DNA from 4 places in the Kitasatospora sp. NBC_00039 genome. Region 2 is predicted to be linked to each of the others. Evidence: riboswitches for the same ligand, from Rfam matches in the RefSeq annotation. Region 2 holds a riboswitch; each other region holds the start of a gene.

Region 1 (4,356 bases), 2.2 Mb from region 2:
AGCAGACCGCGGACGGCGAGGCGGTTGACGTTGGTCAGGCCGCGCACCAGCTGCGGGGTGAGGAAGACGAAGAACAGCCCGATCAGCGAGACCCCGGCGATCTGCAGCGGCGACTGGACGTAGTAGACGTGCTCGACCCCGTGGCTGTCCCAGAAGTCGAAGAGCCGGTAGCCGGGCCACTCGGTGTAGGTCGGGAAGACCCAGTGGTAGACCGGGTAGAGCGCGAGCGTCCAGCCGATCAGCAGGAAGATCAGCGACACCGCGAAGCTCAGCACGGCCCACGGGAGCATCACCACCTGGTACAGCACGGCCTTCCAGCCGGCCGCGTCCGCCAGCCGCGCGGTGATCGAGCCCCACGCCCCGGGGCGAACGGCCCGGACCGGCGCCGGTCCGGGCACGTCGAGCGCCAGCATCGAGCGGGTCCGGGCCCGCTCCAGCCGGCCGAAGCCGCGCGCGCCGCCGGTCAGCCCGGCCAGGACCGGGATGCCGAGGACGGTGAGGAAGGTGCCGAGGCCGAAGCAGAACAGGCTGACGCCGAAGGTGAACCCGACGAGGGCGACGGGCAGGCCGCTGAGGGCGAAGCCCAGCTCCCGGTAGAAGTAGGAGGAGAACGGCGCCCGCCAGGCGTACGGCGGCTCCTGGGTACGGCGGACGCCCTCGTGCCAGTCGTACTCGCTGCGCTGCATGCTCTCGCTGGTGCTCATGGCCTGGGCCTCGGTCCTCGGGTCTGCGGCGGTGCCGGTCGGGCTGATGGCTCAACCCTGTCAAAGTGCGGGCCGGGCGGACATCCGGCTCCCCGCCGAAGCGGGGTGGGGTTAACCCCCCTTCGCTCTCGTGCTCAGCGCTGCGGGCGCGGTGGCCACTCGTCGGCGAGCAGGGAGTACTGGAAGGAGTCGTGCCAGGCGCCGCGCAGGTACACGTGGTGGCGCAGCCGGCCCTCCGGCCGGAAGCCGGCCCGGGTGAGCACCCGGATGGAGGCGGCATTGGCCACGTCCACCCGGGCGACCAGCCGGTGCAGGCCGGGTCGGCCCGAACGCGAACTCGCAGAGCAGCCGGGTGATCTCGCCCGCGTAGCCGTTGCCCCAGGCGTCCGGGCGCAGCGCGTAGCCGAGGTGGGCGGAGCGGTGGCTGATCCTGAGGTCCTCGTGCGCGATGACGTCGTGCGCGCGAACCAGCGTGCGCGCGGCCTTGTGCGCGTGGTCGAGCCGCTGACGGCGCACCTTGCGGTGCAGGGCGACCACCCGTTGGACGACCTTCCGACGCCGACTGCTACGGCGCTTGCACCGGGACAGAGCCTGCTGGGCGGCTTCCAGCTTCCCGGCGGCGGCACGACCGTGACGCGGATTGGGCACGAAGCCGGAATTCGAGTCGGCGAGGAAATGGGCTGCACCCAGGTCGATACCGACCACGCTGTCCGTCGGGGGGCAGCGGCTCTGGCCGGTCCTGTTCGGCGGTCAGCAGCACCATCCCAGCCCACCCCCCTCGGTCAATACAGCCACCGCGCCACACGGCACTGACATTCCGTAGTGCCACTGCCACGCTGCGCACGCGTGGGCGGCGGATGGTCAGCCCCCCGGCGTCAAAGGTCAGAATTCCCTGCGAAAATCAGGAGGTGGAAGAAGAAGACCTGCGGCTCGCCCCGCGCACCAAGGCCGCCGACCTGCTCGCCTGGGCGGAGGCCGAGGGCCGCGCGCCGGTGGCCGAACCCCCGCTGCGGGCGGTGCTGGCGCTGCTGGAGCTGGGCGAGAGCAGGATGCACGACGGCTGGCCGGAGCTGACCTCGGGCGCCGTGGAACAGCTGCTGTACGAGCGGCTCCACCTGTACGTCCAGCCCGCGCCGGAGCAGGACCCTCTGGCGTACGGCGAGGCGGTGAGGCTGCTGATCGATCACCAGCGGGCGACGAAGCGGCTCAACGCCAAGCGGCAGGAGCGGCTGCACGCGGAGGCCGAGTGGCAGGGCGAGGTGGCGGCCGGGCTGCTGCGCCGGGCCGACCTGGTGACCTGGCCCCGGCTGTACACGGTGCTGCTGTGCGCGCACGACGTGGACGTCGCCGACGAGGCGGCGGTGCGGGAGTGGCTGGCGGCGTTCCGGGAGCTGGCGGAGGAGGACCGGCGGGCCGCGTTCGAGGCGCTGGCGGCGGCCGGGTGGCTGGACGAGCTGGACGAGGACGGCTGGGGCGCGGCCCGGGTGCTCTCGGTCGGGATGGCCACGGACGGTGCCCGGCTGCTGCTGGAGCAGGGCCTGATGCGGCGCAGCTACCGCAATCTGGCGGAGCTGACGGCGCTGGGGCGCCCGATGCCGGACGAGCTGGCCGGGGACTTCGGGGCGTTCGAGGAGGCGGCGGCCGAGGCGGCGCTGGACCTGATCGGCGAGTGGACGGTGCCGGGGCTTCCGCGGCTGCTGGTGGCGGAGTTCCCGGACCTCGCGCCGGAGCCGGGCCAGGAGGAGATCGACGCCTACCTGGCGCAGCTGCCGGCGGAGTGAGACGCGAAAGGGCGCCCCGGACCGGGGGCGCCCTTTCCTCGCGGTGCGTCAGGTGGTGCGGTGTCCCAGGCGGTGCGGTGTCCCAGGCGGTGCGATGCCTCAGGCGGTGTGGCGCCTCAGGGGACGCGGTGCCTCAGGGGGTGATGCCGCGCTGCTCGAACCAGGTCTCCGGGTCGACCGGGGCGCCGCCGCCGGGGCGCACCTCCAGGTGCAGGTGCGGGCCGGTGACGTTTCCGGTGGCGCCGACCTTGCCGAGCTGCTGGCCGGGGACGACCTTGCCGGAGCCCTTGATGATCGAGGAGAGGTGGCAGTACCAGATCTCGGTGCCGTCGGGCAGCGTCTCGACGATCCGGTATCCGTAGGAGCCGGCCCAGCCGGCCGAGGTGACGGTGCCCTGGCCGACCGCGTAGACGGGGGTGCCGGTGTCCGCGGCGAAGTCCAGGCCGGTGTGCAGGTGGGCCCAGTACGAGGCGCTCTGGCCGTAGTGGGCGGAGAGGTTGTAGTCGCGCACCGGCAGGTTGATGGCGGCGAGCTTGGCCTTCTCGGCCTCCTCGGCGGCCCGCTTGGCCTCCTGCTGCTGCGCGGCACGCTTGGCCTCGGCCTCCTTGGCGGCCTCGAGCCGGGCGGTCTCATCGGCGGCGGTGCGCTGGCTGTCGGCCTGCTGCTGGATCCGGGCGGCGAGCGCGAGGCCGGGGTCGGCGGCGAGGGCGACCGGGGTCTCGTCGGGGGCCTCGACGGCGGGCGCGGCGGCCGGGGTCGCGGAGGCGAAGCCGGTGGCGCCCAGGGTGGCGGCGACGGCGGTGACGCCGAGCAGTGGCGCGGTCCCACGGGTCTGACGCGGCATCCGGTGCCGGTTGGCCTCGGCGGCCTGCGGGGCGGCCTCGTCGGAGGGCCCGCCGTACTCGCCGGGGTGGGCGGGCGGCCACGGGTGGTCGAGCAGCTGGGTGCCGGCGGGGGAGCCGGGCAGGTGTGCCGGAGAGTGCGTCGACGCCACGGAGGCGCGCTCCTTTCCTTCCTTCGCGCCTACCGGGTTAGCTGACGGGTTCGGAGCAGGAAGGTCTCCTACGGCTGGGCCTGGGCCCGGCCGATTCACCCCAAGGAACGTGGTTCCCCGGCTCCCTGACCTGCCCGGAGGCCGGTCGGTGGGATTAGGCGACGGCGCACGGTGCCGTCTGGGTACGGCGTTGCGGACCGCGCTGCGTTATCAAACGTTAATCCTAGGAGCCCCTGATTCCAAGCCATCCGTCCGGGGCAGCAGGACATGGTCCGGAACACTACGTGATCTGATGGGCGTTTTGGGGGGTTTGACGACAACTGACACTACCGAACGTGATTGGACGTCAACGAACGACCCCCCACCTGAGTACTTCTACTCATGTGCGGCCCGGTCGGACGCGGCCATCCTGGCGCCATGAACGCACCGATGCAGTCCCGCACCACGGCCGCGTACTACATCCAGGCCGTGCTCTCCTTCGCGCTCTCCGGCACCACCCTCGCGGTCGGGATCGCCTACCTCCCGGTGGGCGGCTGGACCCGGGCCTTCCTCGGGATCGGCCTGCTCTACACCGTCACCTCCTCGTTCACCCTGGCCAAGGTGATCCGCGACAAGCAGGAGACCAACGAGATCGTCACCCGGGTGGACCAGGCCCGGCTGGAGAAGCTGCTGGCCGAGCACGACCCGTTCAAGGTGGAGGGGGTCTGACGCCCTGCGGCCATCCGCCCTTCGGACAAGGCCGCCGGCGACCACTTGACGGCTAAGGCTATTAGCCTTAGCTTTATGGCTATCGGCACACCCGCCGATGACCGTCCCGGCGGACCGAGGAGGCCCCATGTCCGGCACCACCGCCCCCACCACCCAGTACCTCGACGTC
Region 2 (4,356 bases):
CCGCGTTCGGAGGCGGGCGGGGCGGTGCCCAGGTCGAGCCGGTCGGTGCCGCGGGTGGCGCGCTGCTCGGCCTCGCGGGCGTCCTGGGCGGCCATCCGGGCCCGTTCGCCGGCGCCCAGGCTGTTGAGCAGCTTCTGCGCCTTGGCCAGCCGCTGCTGGATCTGCTGTTTGCTGTCGGCCAGGGCGCGGCGGATCTGGTCCAGCTCGGAGAGCTTGGCGGAGGTCTCGGCGCGGCGCTGGTCGAGCCGGCGCTGACGGGCCACCACCTCGTGCAGCGTCTCGTTCTGCCGCTCGGCCGCCTGGTCCAGACTGCGGGCCCGGGAGAGGTAGCCCTCGGGGTCGGTGGAGAGCATCAGCTGGACGGTCTGCGCCATGCCGCCGCCGCGGTACTCGGCGCCGGCCACGGTGGCGAGGTCGCCGCGCAGCTGGTTGAGCTCGTCCTGGGCGACGGCGACCTGCTGCTGGAGGGTGCCGGTCTCGTGCTGGAGCCGCTGCTGGGCGTCGAGCGCCGCGTTGTGCTTCTCCGAGGCCTGCTCGGCCTCGTCGTAGAGCTGCTCGACCTGCGTCTTGACGTCCGTGCGGCTGGAGGGCGTGTCCGGCGGGCCCGGCGCGGCCTGGGCGGTGCCGTCACCGGCCATGCCGAGCACGGTGGTGGCCGCCGCTGTCAGCACCAGCGCACGGGCGAGCGCGTGCGCTCCTGACAGCGGGGAACGGCGGTGCACGGCCATGCGACGGTGGCTCCAATCCTGCGGCCCGGCCCCGCCGCCGCACCGGGGGCGGGCGGCTCGTGAGCGGGAGTCCGGTGGCAGACGTTAGCGAGTCCGGGCGATCGAGTCCAAACCCCTCCCAACCCAAATATTTGACCCTCAATCGGACATCTGCCCGAGCCGCCGGAAAAGCCGCAGGCCCGGCCTCCCACGAGGGGAGGCCGGGCCTGTCGGGGCCGATGCGGATCAGACGCGCACGATGGCGGAGATCGGCAGCATGGTGGCGGTCTCGTACCGGACCACCGCGCCGGGCTTCGGCGCGTGGATGACCTGGCCGCCGCCCACGTACAGGGCGACGTGGCTGGCGTCGGCACGGTAGATGATCAGGTCGCCGGGCTGGGCGTTGGCGATGTTGGTGCCGACGTTGGTCCCGTAACCGGCCTGCTGCTGCGAGGTGCGCGGCAGCGAGACGCCCGCCTGCGCATAGGCCCAGCCGGTGAGGCCGGAGCAGTCGAAGGAGCTCGGGCCGGTGGCGCCGTAGACGTACGGCGAACCGAGCTTGCTCTCCGCGGCGGCGATCGCGGCGGCGGCGCGCGAGCCGTTGGCGGCCGGCGCGGCGGGCTTGGCGGCGGCCGGCGCCGAGGACGACGCACCGAGGTCGGTGCGGCTGTTGTCGCGGGAGGCGCGGTCGGCGTCGGCCTTGGCCTTCGCCTCGGCCTTGGCGGCGTCCGCCTTGGCCTTCGCCTCGGCGGCGGCCTTCTCCTCGGCCGCGCGCAGCGCCTGGCGCTCCTGCTCGGTCAGCGTGTTGAGCAGGTCCTGGGCCTTGGCCAGCTTGCCCTGGACCTCCTCCTTGGAGGCCTTCAGCTGCTGGGTGGTGGTCTCCAGCTCGCCGAGCTTGGCCTGGGCCTCGTTGCGGTCCTGGTCGAGCTTGCGCTGCTGCTCCTGGAGGTCCTTCAGCGCACCGGACTGGGTGCTGCTGGCCTGGGTCAGCGCACCAGCCTGGTTCAGGAAGTTGTCCGGGCTGGACGAGAGCATCAGCTGGACGGTCGACGATATGCCGCCGTTGCGGTACTGCTCGCCGGCGATCTCGGCGAGGCCGCCCTGGGCCTCGGTCACCGAGGCCTGCTGACGGGCCACCTGGTCCTGGAGCTCGCCGACCTGCTTCTGCAGCTCCTGCTGCTTGGCCTGGGCGCCGTTGTACTTCTCGGTCGCCTGCTCGGCCTGCTCGTTGAGCTGGTCGACCTGCTCCTTGACCTGGTCCTTGGTCGGCGTCGGGTCGGCGTGGGCGCCGGACTGCGCAGAGAGGGCGACGGCAGCGGCGGCGACACCGGTCAGGATCGAGACCCGGGCGCGGCCGGCAGGCTTGGGACGACGATGGGACGCCACGAAGGCGGACTCCTTCTTCCAACGCCCGCCTACCGGGTGAGCTGACGGGTTCGGGCCGGAAGCGTGCCCTACGACGCCTCACCGGCCGTTCCAGCGGCCGACCTGGCGCCGATTCACCCCGGAGGAACATGGTTCCCCGGCTCCGCTCCACAGCGCCCCCGACTGCTGGGCTCCCCGTCGGACCGGTCTGCGACCCGTCCCGCTGCTTCACGAACTCGGCGGTAAACCCCCGCCGCCACCCAGGCTGGGTGATCGACTGTGCGGTGGTTCGAGGCACGACCCTAGTAACAGAACCGTGATCCGTTCAAATCCTTGTCAGAAAAAAGACGGAAGAATACCCAAGTTCATTTGTGAATATGACCGGGTGTGACCAGCAACCTACGCGGAGCTGATCATTTCTCACATACGGCCGGGAACGCCGACGCCACCCCCGCTCGGAGGTGGCGCGGATCACAGGGCCGGATCCCGGCCCCTGGGCGTGTCGGTCCGTCAGACCCGGCGGATGGTGTTGATCTTCATCGCGTCGGCCTTCATCACCTTCACCACATCGCCGGTGTGCGGCGCGTGCACCACCATGCCGTTGCCGATGTACATCCCGACGTGGCTGCGGTCGTCGCGGTAGATGATCAGGTCACCCGGCTGGGCCTCGGCGAGCGAGGGCACCCGCGAGCCGTAGTTGGCCTGCGCCTGCGAGGTGCGCGGCAGCGAGACGCCGGCCTTCCCGTACGCCCAGACCATCAGGCCGGAGCAGTCGAAGCTGTTCGGCCCGGTGGCGCTCCAGACGTACGGCGAGCCCTGCTTGCTCATCGCGTTGGAGACGGCCGCCCCGGCGAGACCGGAGGCCTGCGGCAGGCTGCCGAGGTCGGCACGCTCGCTACCGCGCGAGGCCCGGTCGTCCTGCTGCTGGGCGGCCTTCAGCGCGGCCCGGTCCGCCGCACTCAGCGAGTTCAGCAGGTCCTGGGCCTCCTTCAGCTTCTTGTTGACCTCGGCCTTGGACTGGTTCAGGTCCTTGGTCGTGGTGTCCAGCGAGGCGAGGATCGCGGCGGCCTCGGTCTTCTGCTGGTCCAGCCGGCGCTGCTGGTCCTGGAGGCCCTTGAGCGCGTCGGCCTGGCTGGAGCTGGCCTGCTGCACGCTGGAGGCCTTGTCCAGGTAGCCGGACGGGTCGGAGGAGAGCATCAGCTGCACGGACGGGTCGATGCCACCGGTGCGGTACTGCTCGCCGGCCACCGCGGCCAGCCCGCCCTGAAGCTGGGTCATCTGGTCCTGGCCGCGCGCCACCTGGTCCTGGAGCTGGTCGGCCTGCTTGCGGAGCTGGTCGGCCCGCTCCTTGGCGCCGTTGTACTTCTCGGTCGCCTGCTCGGCCTCCTCCTGGAGCTGGTCGATCTGCGCCTTCACGTCCTCCTTCTTGGGGGACGGGGTCGGCGCGGCGTGGGCGGCGACCTGGGCGGAGAGGGCGACCGCGGTCGCCGCGGCAGCGGTGAGCACGGAGACCCGCGCGCGGCTCGGCTGCTTGGGACGGCGGTGGGAGGCCAAGTGACCGGCTCCTTCTTTTTACGGACTCACCCAATCGAGTGAGAATCCGGAAAATAGGTTTGACGCCAGACCCTAGTGAAGATCCAGGCTTTGCGCCACTCCCCCGTTGGCGTGAACTCCGCCCCGCCGCCATGACTTCACGAGATCGCCACAGCATCGCAAGCCCGGCTCTGACCAGGCGTCACCCCGTCCGGTGGGGCCCGGGACAGCCTACGGCCGGGCCAGCCGGTTCAGCAGCAGCACCGAGGCGACAGGGCGCGCACCAGCCTTGCGCACGCCCTCCGCAACCTCCCGGTCGGTGGAGACCACGACCACCGGCCGGCCCTGGGGCTCGGCCCGCACCAGGCGTCTGATCAGCTCGTCCGCCGTCTCCCCGGTCCGGCTGAACCGCACCCGGACCCCGCGCGGCGGCGCCATGATCACCGGTACGTCCAGGTCCTGGCCGTCGAACACACAGGTGACCTCCGCCTGGGTGCGCTGCGCCAGCATCGCCAGCCCGCCCAGCAGCCGGATCCGCTGCTGCTCCAGCGGCAGCGCCGGATAGCCGGTCTTGGTCACGTTGTAGCCGTCCACCACCAGATGGACCTGCGGGATCGCCAGCAGCTGGTCCAGCAGCGCCGGATCGTCCTCGGCCAGCCCGCGCCGGGCCACGTCGTGCGGCGAGGCCGCACCCGGCACCACCGCCTCCACCAGGTCGGCCGGCCGGATCTGGGAGACCGGCAGGGCCAGC
Region 3 (4,356 bases), 4.3 Mb from region 2:
CGGTCTGACGGGCCGCCGGTCCGGCCGGTCCGGCAGGTCCACCGGCTCAGAGCACCGGCTCAACCCACCTGCTCAGCGCACCGGCTCAGGCCACCGGCTCCAGCGTGCCCCTGTGCAGCTCGCCGACCCGGCCGCCCTCGCCCTCGTACGTCCAGAACGCACGCACCGTCAGCTTGCCGAGGTCCATCACGTGGCTGACGGTGATGCCGCTCTGCTCGGTCCAGCTGACGAAGTACAGCTCCGGGCCCACCTCGGCGACGTGCAGCGCCACGTCCTCCCACTGGCCGGCCGACTCGCCGAGGCCCTCCCAGCGCAGCCGCTTGCCGTCGGCCGAGTAGGCGTTGCGGAAGGCCGCGCCGTTGTCGACCTGGAAGAGGTAGGTGCGGCCGGCGAAGGCGGGAAGGGGCGCGGTCATGGCGGGACGGGTCCTCGTCTCTCGTCTGGGCGGTACGGCACTGCGGGTGGAGCTCCAACCTATCCGACGGGTGACCTCGGCGGCGGCCCTGCGGCCACTCCCGCCACGGCACAGACCGCCACGCCGCCCGCCCACCGGGTGTGACACCGGCACATGGGCGGCCCGGCGGCCCGGCCGTACCGTGCAGCTCCGGCCCACCGGGACGTGGGCCTGCCCCAGCCCGCCCTACGGCCCACCGGCCCGACCAGGGAGCCGCCGATGCCCGCCACCTCGCGCCTCACCACCGGACGCCCGTCCGACAGACGACCGCCCACCGCCCCGCGCCCCACCGCCCGTCGTTTGTCCGCCGCCCTCACCGCCGCCCTCACCGCCGCCCTCACCGCCGCCCTTACCGCCGCCCTCACCGCCGCCCTCACCCTCGCCGCCCTCCTCCTCGCCGCGCCCCCACCCGCATCGGCGGCCACCGCCGCCCCCGCCACCGCGTCCCTCACCCTGGAGGCCGCCTTCCCCGCCCCCGGCAACGGCTGGGCCAAGGTCGAGCGCTATCTGGACACCACCACCGGCTTCCGCGCCGAGCAGTACCCGCCCGGCGGGCGCGGTGACCAGGACGGCGCCCGCCTCACCTACTTCGGCGGCGTCCGCCAGCCCTACTCCGGGCGTTTCCTGCTCTACTCCGCCGCCGGCTGGGACACCGGCAGCCGTGCCACCCCCGTCCTGCTCGTCCACGGCGCCAACGACAACGCGGACCGCGCCTGGGCCGACCCGAGCGAGAGCGGCACCTGCGGCGCGTCCGCCTGCCCCTCCACCGGGCTCGCCCGGTACCTCGCCGGCACCGGCCGCCGCGTCTTCGCGATCGGGTTCGCCCACAAGCAGGGCGACAACCTGCTCCAGGCGCAGGCCGTCGGCGACGCGATCGCCCTGATCCGCGCCCGGCTCGGGGTGCCCCAGGTGGACGTGGTCGCGTGGAGCAAGGGCGAGGTCGCGGCCCGCGCGTACGTGTCCTCGGTGCGTCCGTCCTGGGGCCGGGCGTACGCGGGTGACGTCCGCCGTCTGGTCACCCTCGGCGGGCCGAACGGCGGCCTGGACTACGTGTACGCGCACGGCTGGGCGTTCTCGCTGGCCACCTGGCCGGCCTGTGGCGGCACCGCCAACGTGCCGTCTCCGCACCTGTCCATGGCCTGCTACGGCACTTCCACCGCCCAGCCCTGCCTCGGGGTGCTGCCCAGTGGCGGGTACGACTGCTACCCGGGCCAGCGCCAGCTGCTCGCCCGCTGGGACGCCACCTACGGGGTGGACGGCTCCGCCCAGGACTGGTGGACGACCTACTACGGCGGCCAGGGCTACTACACCTCCGGCCAGGGCATCCAGGCGGCCATCGACGCCGGCTCGCTGATCGGGCCGCTCCAGCAGGCGGGCGTCCCGGCGGCGGTCCGCACCTACCTGCTGGCCGGCGGCTCGGCCGACATCCCGGGCGTGCTCAACGAGAACCGCGGGCCCAGCGACGGCATCGTCCTCACCCGCAGCGCCCTGGACACCACCGGGGTCGGCACGGTCGGCGGCACCCGGCTGCTCACCGGGCTCAACCACCTGGAGCTGGCCTGGTCCCCGGACGCGATGAGCCAGGTGGACGGCTGGCTCGGCTGACCGGCTGACCGGCCGGCCCGCACCGGCCGAGCCCCCGTACCGTCGTTGATCGACTTCACTGTGCGCCGCGCGAGAACACCCCTCGTCGAGTTGTCGGCCCCCGGGGGGCCTGCCTAGCCTGCACAGGACGTCCGCTTCGCGGATCTCCGCCGTCGGGACGCCGAGTCCTGTCCACCCGCCGGCCGGCAACCGAGCACCACAGCGGACGGGAGCGGGGGACCCAGGTCAGTGCCCGGCCCGTGCGCTCCCCGCGCCCGGGCCGAGGCTAGGGGTGAAGCCGCTTCACAGGCGGCCGGGCAACCTCAGCCCGAACCCGACAGCTCACCTCGCAGGCGTCGCAGAGGAGACTGTCATGCAGAAGCGTGCCCGGCGCAGCGCGCCGCGCCATGCCCGCCCCACCCACCGCGGCCGCAACGCCGCCTTCGCCGTCACCGGCACGCTCGCCGTCAGCGGTGCCGGACTGCTCGGTGCCCCGGCGGTGAGCGGGGCCCAGGCGGCCGCCGCGCCGACCGTCACCCAGGACAAGCTCGGCCCGGCCACCATGGTCGCGGGCAGGTCCGCCGCCCCCTCGCCGCCGCCCGCCCCCACGGCGACCCCCTCGCTGAGCGTCACCAGCACCGCCCCCGCCACCGGCGCGCCCGTCGCGGGCAAGAAGCTCACCTGGTCAGAAGACTTCAACAGCCTCGCCCTGGGCTCCCGCTGGACCGCCGACAGGAGCAGCTCCTACCAATACGGCGATCACAATCCGAACGACAACAAGCTCGACTGGCTGAACAGGAACAACGTCATCGTCTCCGGCGGCGTCGCCACCTTCACCGCCAGGCCGGGCACGCACACGCTGGAGAACGGCAAGCAGGCCTGGGACACCGGGCTGCTCACCACCGAGTACTCCAGCGAGGGCTTCAAGGTGAAGACCGGCGACTACATCGAGACCCGGGTCAAGCTCCCGGCCGGCACCGGCGCCTGGCCGGCGCTCTGGACGTGGAACGGCACCAGCGGCACCCACGGGGAGATCGACTCCTTCGAGTACCACCCCGACAACCCGAACCTGCTGGAGCTGACCAACCACATCAACCCGGGCAACCTGTACTACACGGACGCCAAGGCGATCACGAAGGGCGGCTGGGTCACCATCGGCACACACTGCGGGGCCGGCTCGGTCGACTGGTACGTCAACGGCACCAAGGTCTTCTCGGACGGCAAGGGCGTCGGCGCCGACTGGTCGGCGTACCCGATCCTCAACCTGTCCCTGAGCGCGGGGCAGTACCACCCCGCGCCGCAGGGCACGGCTCCGATCACCTTCGCCGCGGACTACGTCCGGGTGTACCGCTAGGAGCTACGGCATGGCGGTCTGTACGACCCGGATCTCGAACGGCCGCTTGTTGTTCGCCTCGTTCCGGTCGTCGTCACTGCGCACCGCCACCCAGCCCCCGGCCAACGTACTGGGGGCCGGGACGGCGGTGGCGATCCGGACCGGGATCAGTGCCGTCGCGGTCCGGAACCTCGCCAGCCCGGCCGGGAAGGTGCAGCGCACCCGGTGGCCGTTCTGGAACGCGTAGCAGTTCTCCGGGAGGAACGGGCCCTCGGGCGTCACGCCCCCGGGCAGGGTGATCACCACGGTGAACGGCGAGGCGGTCCGGTCCGGGCCGGTGTTGAGGACGCGGGCGTGCACCGTGGTGGTGCCGCCGGGTGCGGCGGCGTCCGGGTTGATGCGGAGCACCTTCAGGTCGGAGTCGGAGGTCGCGGGCCCGCCGGGTGCCGCGACCTCCGCCGCCGGATCGCCCCCGGGCTCCGGGCCGGCGCCCGGACACGCCCACGCGGGCCCGGCGGCCAGCGCCGCCAGCGCGCACCCCACTGTCAGTGACCTGCCGAAGAAACCCCGTACGGACCCACTGTGCGACATCGCCGCTCACCCTGCCCTCTGCGTTCCGGCGCCCCGCACCGTCGCGGGGCGCGTCCGCACCCAGCGTGACCGACCGGTCCGCCGCGGCCGGGGTAACCCGCCCTCGGGCCGCTCGAACGGGCGAACGCTTCCACGGGAAGACGGCCGGGCCGACCTCCCGTGCGCGAAAGCCCCGGTGATGTCGCGTCAGGGGGCCAGGACCTGCCCCAGCCGGGCCGCGATGTGGTGCATCACCGGCACCAGGGAGGCCGCGCCGGCCTGCTCCTCCAGTGCCCGGATCCGGGCCTCCGGGCCGGAGACCGAGAGCGCCGTCGGGGTCGGCGCGCCAGGCACAGCGAGGGCGATGCAGCGCACCCCGATCTCCTGCTCCTGGTCGTCCACCACGTAGCCGCGC
Region 4 (4,356 bases), 4.6 Mb from region 2:
CCCGGGCGCGCCACTGCCCGTCCGCACCCCAGGCTCCCGTGCGCGGGGGCGCCACCGCCGCCCCGAGCGCCCCGAGATCCCGGCCGGGTCCCCGGCCCTGGTGCTCGCGGTGCCCGCGACCGCCGGCCCCGAGTCCCGTTCCGTCGTCGAGGAACTGCTCTCGATCGTGCGCAGCGAGCAGAACGGCGTGCAGACGGCGGCCGGCTACCTCCCGGGCGACGTGAGCGAGGGCGACTCCGCCGGCAACGAGCACACCGTCGCCGAACTGCTGGCGCACGCCGCCCAGGCGGGCCTGTCCGCTCCGGTCGTGGTGCCTCTGCTCCCCGGTCCGCACGGGTTCCTCTCCGACCTGCACGCACTCGCCGCCGAGTACGGCGCCCACGTGACCGACGTGCTGGGCCCGCACCCGCTGCTGGCCGAGGCCGTCCACGTCCGGCTCTCCGAGGCCGGGCTGGCCCGCGCCGACCGTGCCCGGCTGTTCGCCATCGCGACCGCCGCGGACGGCGTGGTACTCACCACCGTCGGCGGCCAGGAGGCGGCGGACGCCGCCGGGATCACCGGCATGCTGCTGGCGGCCCGCCTGGCCGTGCCGGTCGTGCCCGCCGCGCTCGACCTGCCCGGCTCGGTGGCCGCGGCCGTCGCCCACCTCCGGGAGATGGGCTCCCAGAACCCGGCGCTGGCCCCGCTGGTGATCGGCCCGGAGGCGGACTCCGAACTGCTCGCCACGGCCGCCGAGGAGACCGGTTGCCCGTCGGCCGCGCCGCTGGGCGCGTACCCGACGGTGGGCCAGCTGATCGCCTCCACCTACCTGGCGGTACTGCCGGCCGCCGACCCCGAGGCGACGGCCGAGGAGGCCGCTGCCGAGGAGGGTGGCGGGCGGCACGCCGCCCAGTAACGGCCCGCGGCAACAGTCCGTACGAGGGGGCCCGGAACGCAGCCGTTCCGGGCCTCTTCGGCCGTCCCGCCCGTCAGGTCAGCCGCCCACCCGGGCGGTGGGCGCGGCGGCGTCCCGGAGGCGCAGGGCGGGCAGTTGCACGGGCCGGGACTGCACGGCGAAGTCGGCCACCGGCGCGGTGCTCGCGTTCCATTGCGGCTCTGCGGTGCCGCCGCCGTCCGCCTTGCGCACCTGGAGCACCTCGGACTGTCCGGCCCGGCGCAGCAGGATGTTCCGGGGCGGCCCGGACTCCGGGTCGACCCAGAGCTCGTTGCCGCCGAACTCGCAGTCCAGCACCAGGATGTCGTCCGGCTTGCCGTCGGGGGTGGCCCGGAAGGCGACCCCGGCCCGCCGGTAGCCGGTGAACCGGCTGCGGCTGAAGGTGACGGACTCCCCGGCGAGTTCGTGATGCGCGGTGGCGACCGCGAAGTCGCTCCGTCCGGCGGCGTCGATCAGCAGCCCGTCGAACAGACTGCCCTTCTCCCGGCCGAGCGAGTGCAGCAGCACTCCCCCGGCGGCGTTGCCGTGCAGCACGCTCGCGGTGTAGTCGAAGTCGTTCAGGTAGGCGCCGTGCTCGATGCCCCAGCCGCCGTTGTGGTAGGCCGCGAACTCGGTGACCACGTGATGGTGCTGGGCGTTCAGCCAGACGAAGATGCCGTCCTGAAGGTTGTTGTGGGCCAGGCAGCGCTGGAAGGTCCAGACCCCCTCGCTGTTCTCCGGCCACTCGAAGCCGGACGCCCCGTTGGCGCCCTGGACGCCGACGGCCACGCAGTCCAGCGCCTTGCCGCCGGTCCCGGCGCCCAGGTTGAAGCCGGTCAGCCGGTAGGCGCGCGGATTGGGCTCCAGCACGGTGCGGGAGGCGACGCAGGACTCGTAGACGATGTCGTCCGACGGCCGCTGCGGGGTGCGGGTGTCCAGCGGGCCGTCCCACCAGTAGGCGTCCTCCCAGGTGTCGTGGCTGATGCAGCTGCGGAAGGTGATGCCGTGGCTGGCGTGCGGGACGTACGCGTGGTTGCCGGCGTCGCGGACCACCACGCCCTCGACCACGGTGCCGCGGGCGGCGTCGCCGAGCAGGTGGAAGTGGAGCCCGTACCGGCCGAGGACGGGGGCGGTGACCGGCGCGGCGCCGTCCGGTCCCTTCCAGGTCTCCTTGGTCTCGGCGCGCGGGCCGACCCAGCGCAGGGCGGCGTGCCGGACGTCCGCCCGGCGGGAGCTGGTGACGTGGACGTGCGCCCGGCCCGCGGCGCTGCCCTCGACCCGGACGCTGCGGGTCAGGTTGAGCACCTCCGCACCGACCGTGACGCCCCCTCCGGCCGACACCCGCGGGTGGGCGTACTTCAGCGGTGCCCCCAGGGTGACGGTGGATCCGCTGACGGACCGGACGGGGACGAGGTCGTAGCGGGTGGAGAAGCCGTCCTCGTCCGGCGGGCCGGTCGGGGTGACGGCGAGTTCGTCGCCGGGCTGCCAACCGGCGGGCGGGGCGGCCAGGGTGACGCTGGTGTCGCCGGCCCGCAGCTCGCCGGCGGCGCGGACCCAGGCCGTCCTGGCGGCGCCGTCCAGCCGCAGGTACCCGGCGCCGGTGACCCAGAGGCCGACGTCGGTGTCGACCACCTTCATGCCGTCGCCCTGGAACCGCTTCTCGTCGACGGCCGGGAAGCGCAGGGTGTGCACGGCGGCGCCGTCGGGGGCGAGGGCGAGGATGCCGCGGACCTCCACGTTGCCCGCCGAGGCGAGGGTGACGGTGCGGTCGGCGGCGAAGGTGAGCGTGCCCGACGGCTCGACCAGCAGCGAGGCAACGGTGGCGTCGGTGTCGAGCAGCACCTTGTCGGTGATCCGGACGGCGCTCTGCGGGCCTGGTGTCCTGCCGCCCCAGCCGGCCGGGTCGGACCAGCGGCGGCCGCCCTGGTCGACGGTGGGCACCGCGGCGGGCTGCCCGGGTGCGGCGGGGGTGCCGTCCGGGGTGCCGGCGGGAGGCGGCGCCCCGTGGTCCATCCCTGCCGCGTCCGGGTCCGTCCCCACCGTGCCCGGGCCCGTCCCGTCCGGGTGCGTCCCCGCCGCCTCCGGGCCGCCCAGCGAGCGGCGCAGGATCTCCTCGCCGCTGACCGCCGCGAACACCGTGCCGACGGCGAGCCAGCGCAGCATCGTCCGGCGGCGCACGGGAGTTCGGGGGCCAGCGGGCGGGATGTCCGGTCTGCGCCGTTTTGCCCCGCGGTACACCCGGCGACGCTCTTCCGCCGGCCGACCGGCGTCCGGCTCCTCGTCCATGGCCATCGTTGCGTAGCCCTCCCCCAGACGGCCGCGTCAGTCCTGACCCTCTGAAGCATAGGCAGTTGCGTTGACCCCGACGGGCGTTGCGCGAAAACGGTCATTTCTGATCATGATGGACAGCCATACGGCGCGCGTTCCGCAAACCGTGACGAGCATCACACATGTTTGCGGTTTGAACTTAAGTCTGCTTAACGTGCTCCCCGTTCGTGGCCACACGGACCCAGCTCATCCGCAACGCCGAGTCCTGCCGTCGGGTGCGCTGGCAGCGCAGAAACGCACCACGGCAGGAGCGGGGGAACCACAGGTAAGTCGCCCCGGACCGGTCCGCGTACCGGTTCAGGGCTAGGGGTGAAGCCGCGTCCACAGCGCGGCCGGGCAACTCCAGCCCGAATCCGACAGCTCACCTCGCAGGCGTGGGAGAGGACCGCATCTTCATGCTGCCCACCAACGGCACCCGCCTGTCCGGCCGTACCCGTCGCGCGATCGCCACCCTCGGCGTCGTCGGCATCGGCCTCACCGTCCCCTGCCTGACCACCGGCACCGCCTCCGCCGCCTCCGTCGCCACCTGGGACAAGGTCGCCCAGTGCGAGAGCACCGGCAACTGGAGCATCAACACCGGCAACGGCTTCTACGGCGGCCTCCAGTTCACCAACAGCACCTGGGCCGCGTTCGGTGGCACCGCGTACGCGGCCCGCGCCGACCTCGCCACCAAGGACCAGCAGATCGCGATCGCCGAGAAGGTGCTCGCCGTCCAGGGCCCCGGCGCCTGGCCCGTCTGCTCCGTCCAGGCCGGTCTGACCAAGGGCGGCACCCCCGCCGCCGTCGACACCACCACCGCCGCCAAGCCCGCCGCGCAGACCCCGGCCCCGGCCGCCAAGCCGGCCGCCCAGGCGCAGCCCCAGGCCGCCGCCAAGCCGGCCGCGCCGAAGGCCGACCAGGCCCCGGCCTCCACCGACTCCGCCAAGCCGCAGGGCGGCCACAACTGGTCGCAGAAGTGGCAGGACAAGGCCGCCTCCAACGACTACACCGTGGTCGCCGGCGACTGGCTCGCCTCGATCGCCGACAAGAACCACGTCCAGGGCGGCTGGGAGCGGCTGTACGAGCTCAACCGCTCCACCCTGACCGACGGCCCGCACGTCATCTACCCGGGCCAG

The links. Region 2 has a riboswitch for cyclic di-AMP ahead of OG286_RS28260 (NlpC/P60 family protein). Riboswitches for the same ligand answer to the same signal wherever they lie in the genome.
Region 1: another riboswitch for cyclic di-AMP. It lies ahead of OG286_RS18255 (M23 family metallopeptidase); the one in region 2 lies ahead of OG286_RS28260 (NlpC/P60 family protein).
Region 3: another riboswitch for cyclic di-AMP. It lies ahead of OG286_RS09060 (beta-glucanase); the one in region 2 lies ahead of OG286_RS28260 (NlpC/P60 family protein).
Region 4: another riboswitch for cyclic di-AMP. It lies ahead of OG286_RS08115 (transglycosylase family protein); the one in region 2 lies ahead of OG286_RS28260 (NlpC/P60 family protein).

What each region holds. Positions count from the first base shown of each region.
Region 1 covers NZ_CP108289.1:4,133,547-4,137,902, forward strand. Annotated here, with positions in the region: gene OG286_RS18235 (sensor domain-containing protein) at 1-704, opposite strand, end outside; gene OG286_RS18240 (GNAT family N-acetyltransferase) at 839-997, opposite strand; partial or broken gene OG286_RS18245 (transposase) at 1,074-1,409, opposite strand; gene OG286_RS18250 (hypothetical protein) at 1,613-2,485, shown strand; gene OG286_RS18255 (M23 family metallopeptidase) at 2,619-3,479, opposite strand; cyclic di-AMP (ydaO/yuaA leader) riboswitch at 3,492-3,650, opposite strand; gene OG286_RS18260 (YiaA/YiaB family inner membrane protein) at 3,897-4,187, shown strand; gene OG286_RS18265 (alpha/beta fold hydrolase) at 4,315-4,356, shown strand, end outside.
Region 2 covers NZ_CP108289.1:6,354,161-6,358,516, reverse strand. Annotated here, with positions in the region: gene OG286_RS28265 (NlpC/P60 family protein) at 1-728, opposite strand, end outside; gene OG286_RS28260 (NlpC/P60 family protein) at 954-2,093, opposite strand; cyclic di-AMP (ydaO/yuaA leader) riboswitch at 2,104-2,258, opposite strand; gene OG286_RS28255 (NlpC/P60 family protein) at 2,583-3,626, opposite strand; gene OG286_RS28250 (NYN domain-containing protein) at 3,837-4,356, opposite strand, start outside.
Region 3 covers NZ_CP108289.1:2,011,691-2,016,046, reverse strand. Annotated here, with positions in the region: gene OG286_RS09075 (alpha/beta hydrolase) at 1-8, shown strand, start outside; gene OG286_RS09070 (MoaF-related domain-containing protein) at 86-415, opposite strand; gene OG286_RS09065 (esterase/lipase family protein) at 674-2,059, shown strand; cyclic di-AMP (ydaO/yuaA leader) riboswitch at 2,296-2,409, shown strand; gene OG286_RS09060 (beta-glucanase) at 2,412-3,392, shown strand; gene OG286_RS09055 (hypothetical protein) at 3,396-3,962, opposite strand; gene OG286_RS09050 (IclR family transcriptional regulator) at 4,149-4,356, opposite strand, start outside.
Region 4 covers NZ_CP108289.1:1,788,805-1,793,160, forward strand. Annotated here, with positions in the region: gene OG286_RS08105 (sirohydrochlorin chelatase) at 1-895, shown strand, start outside; gene OG286_RS08110 (hypothetical protein) at 974-3,091, opposite strand; cyclic di-AMP (ydaO/yuaA leader) riboswitch at 3,469-3,629, shown strand; gene OG286_RS08115 (transglycosylase family protein) at 3,616-4,356, shown strand, end outside.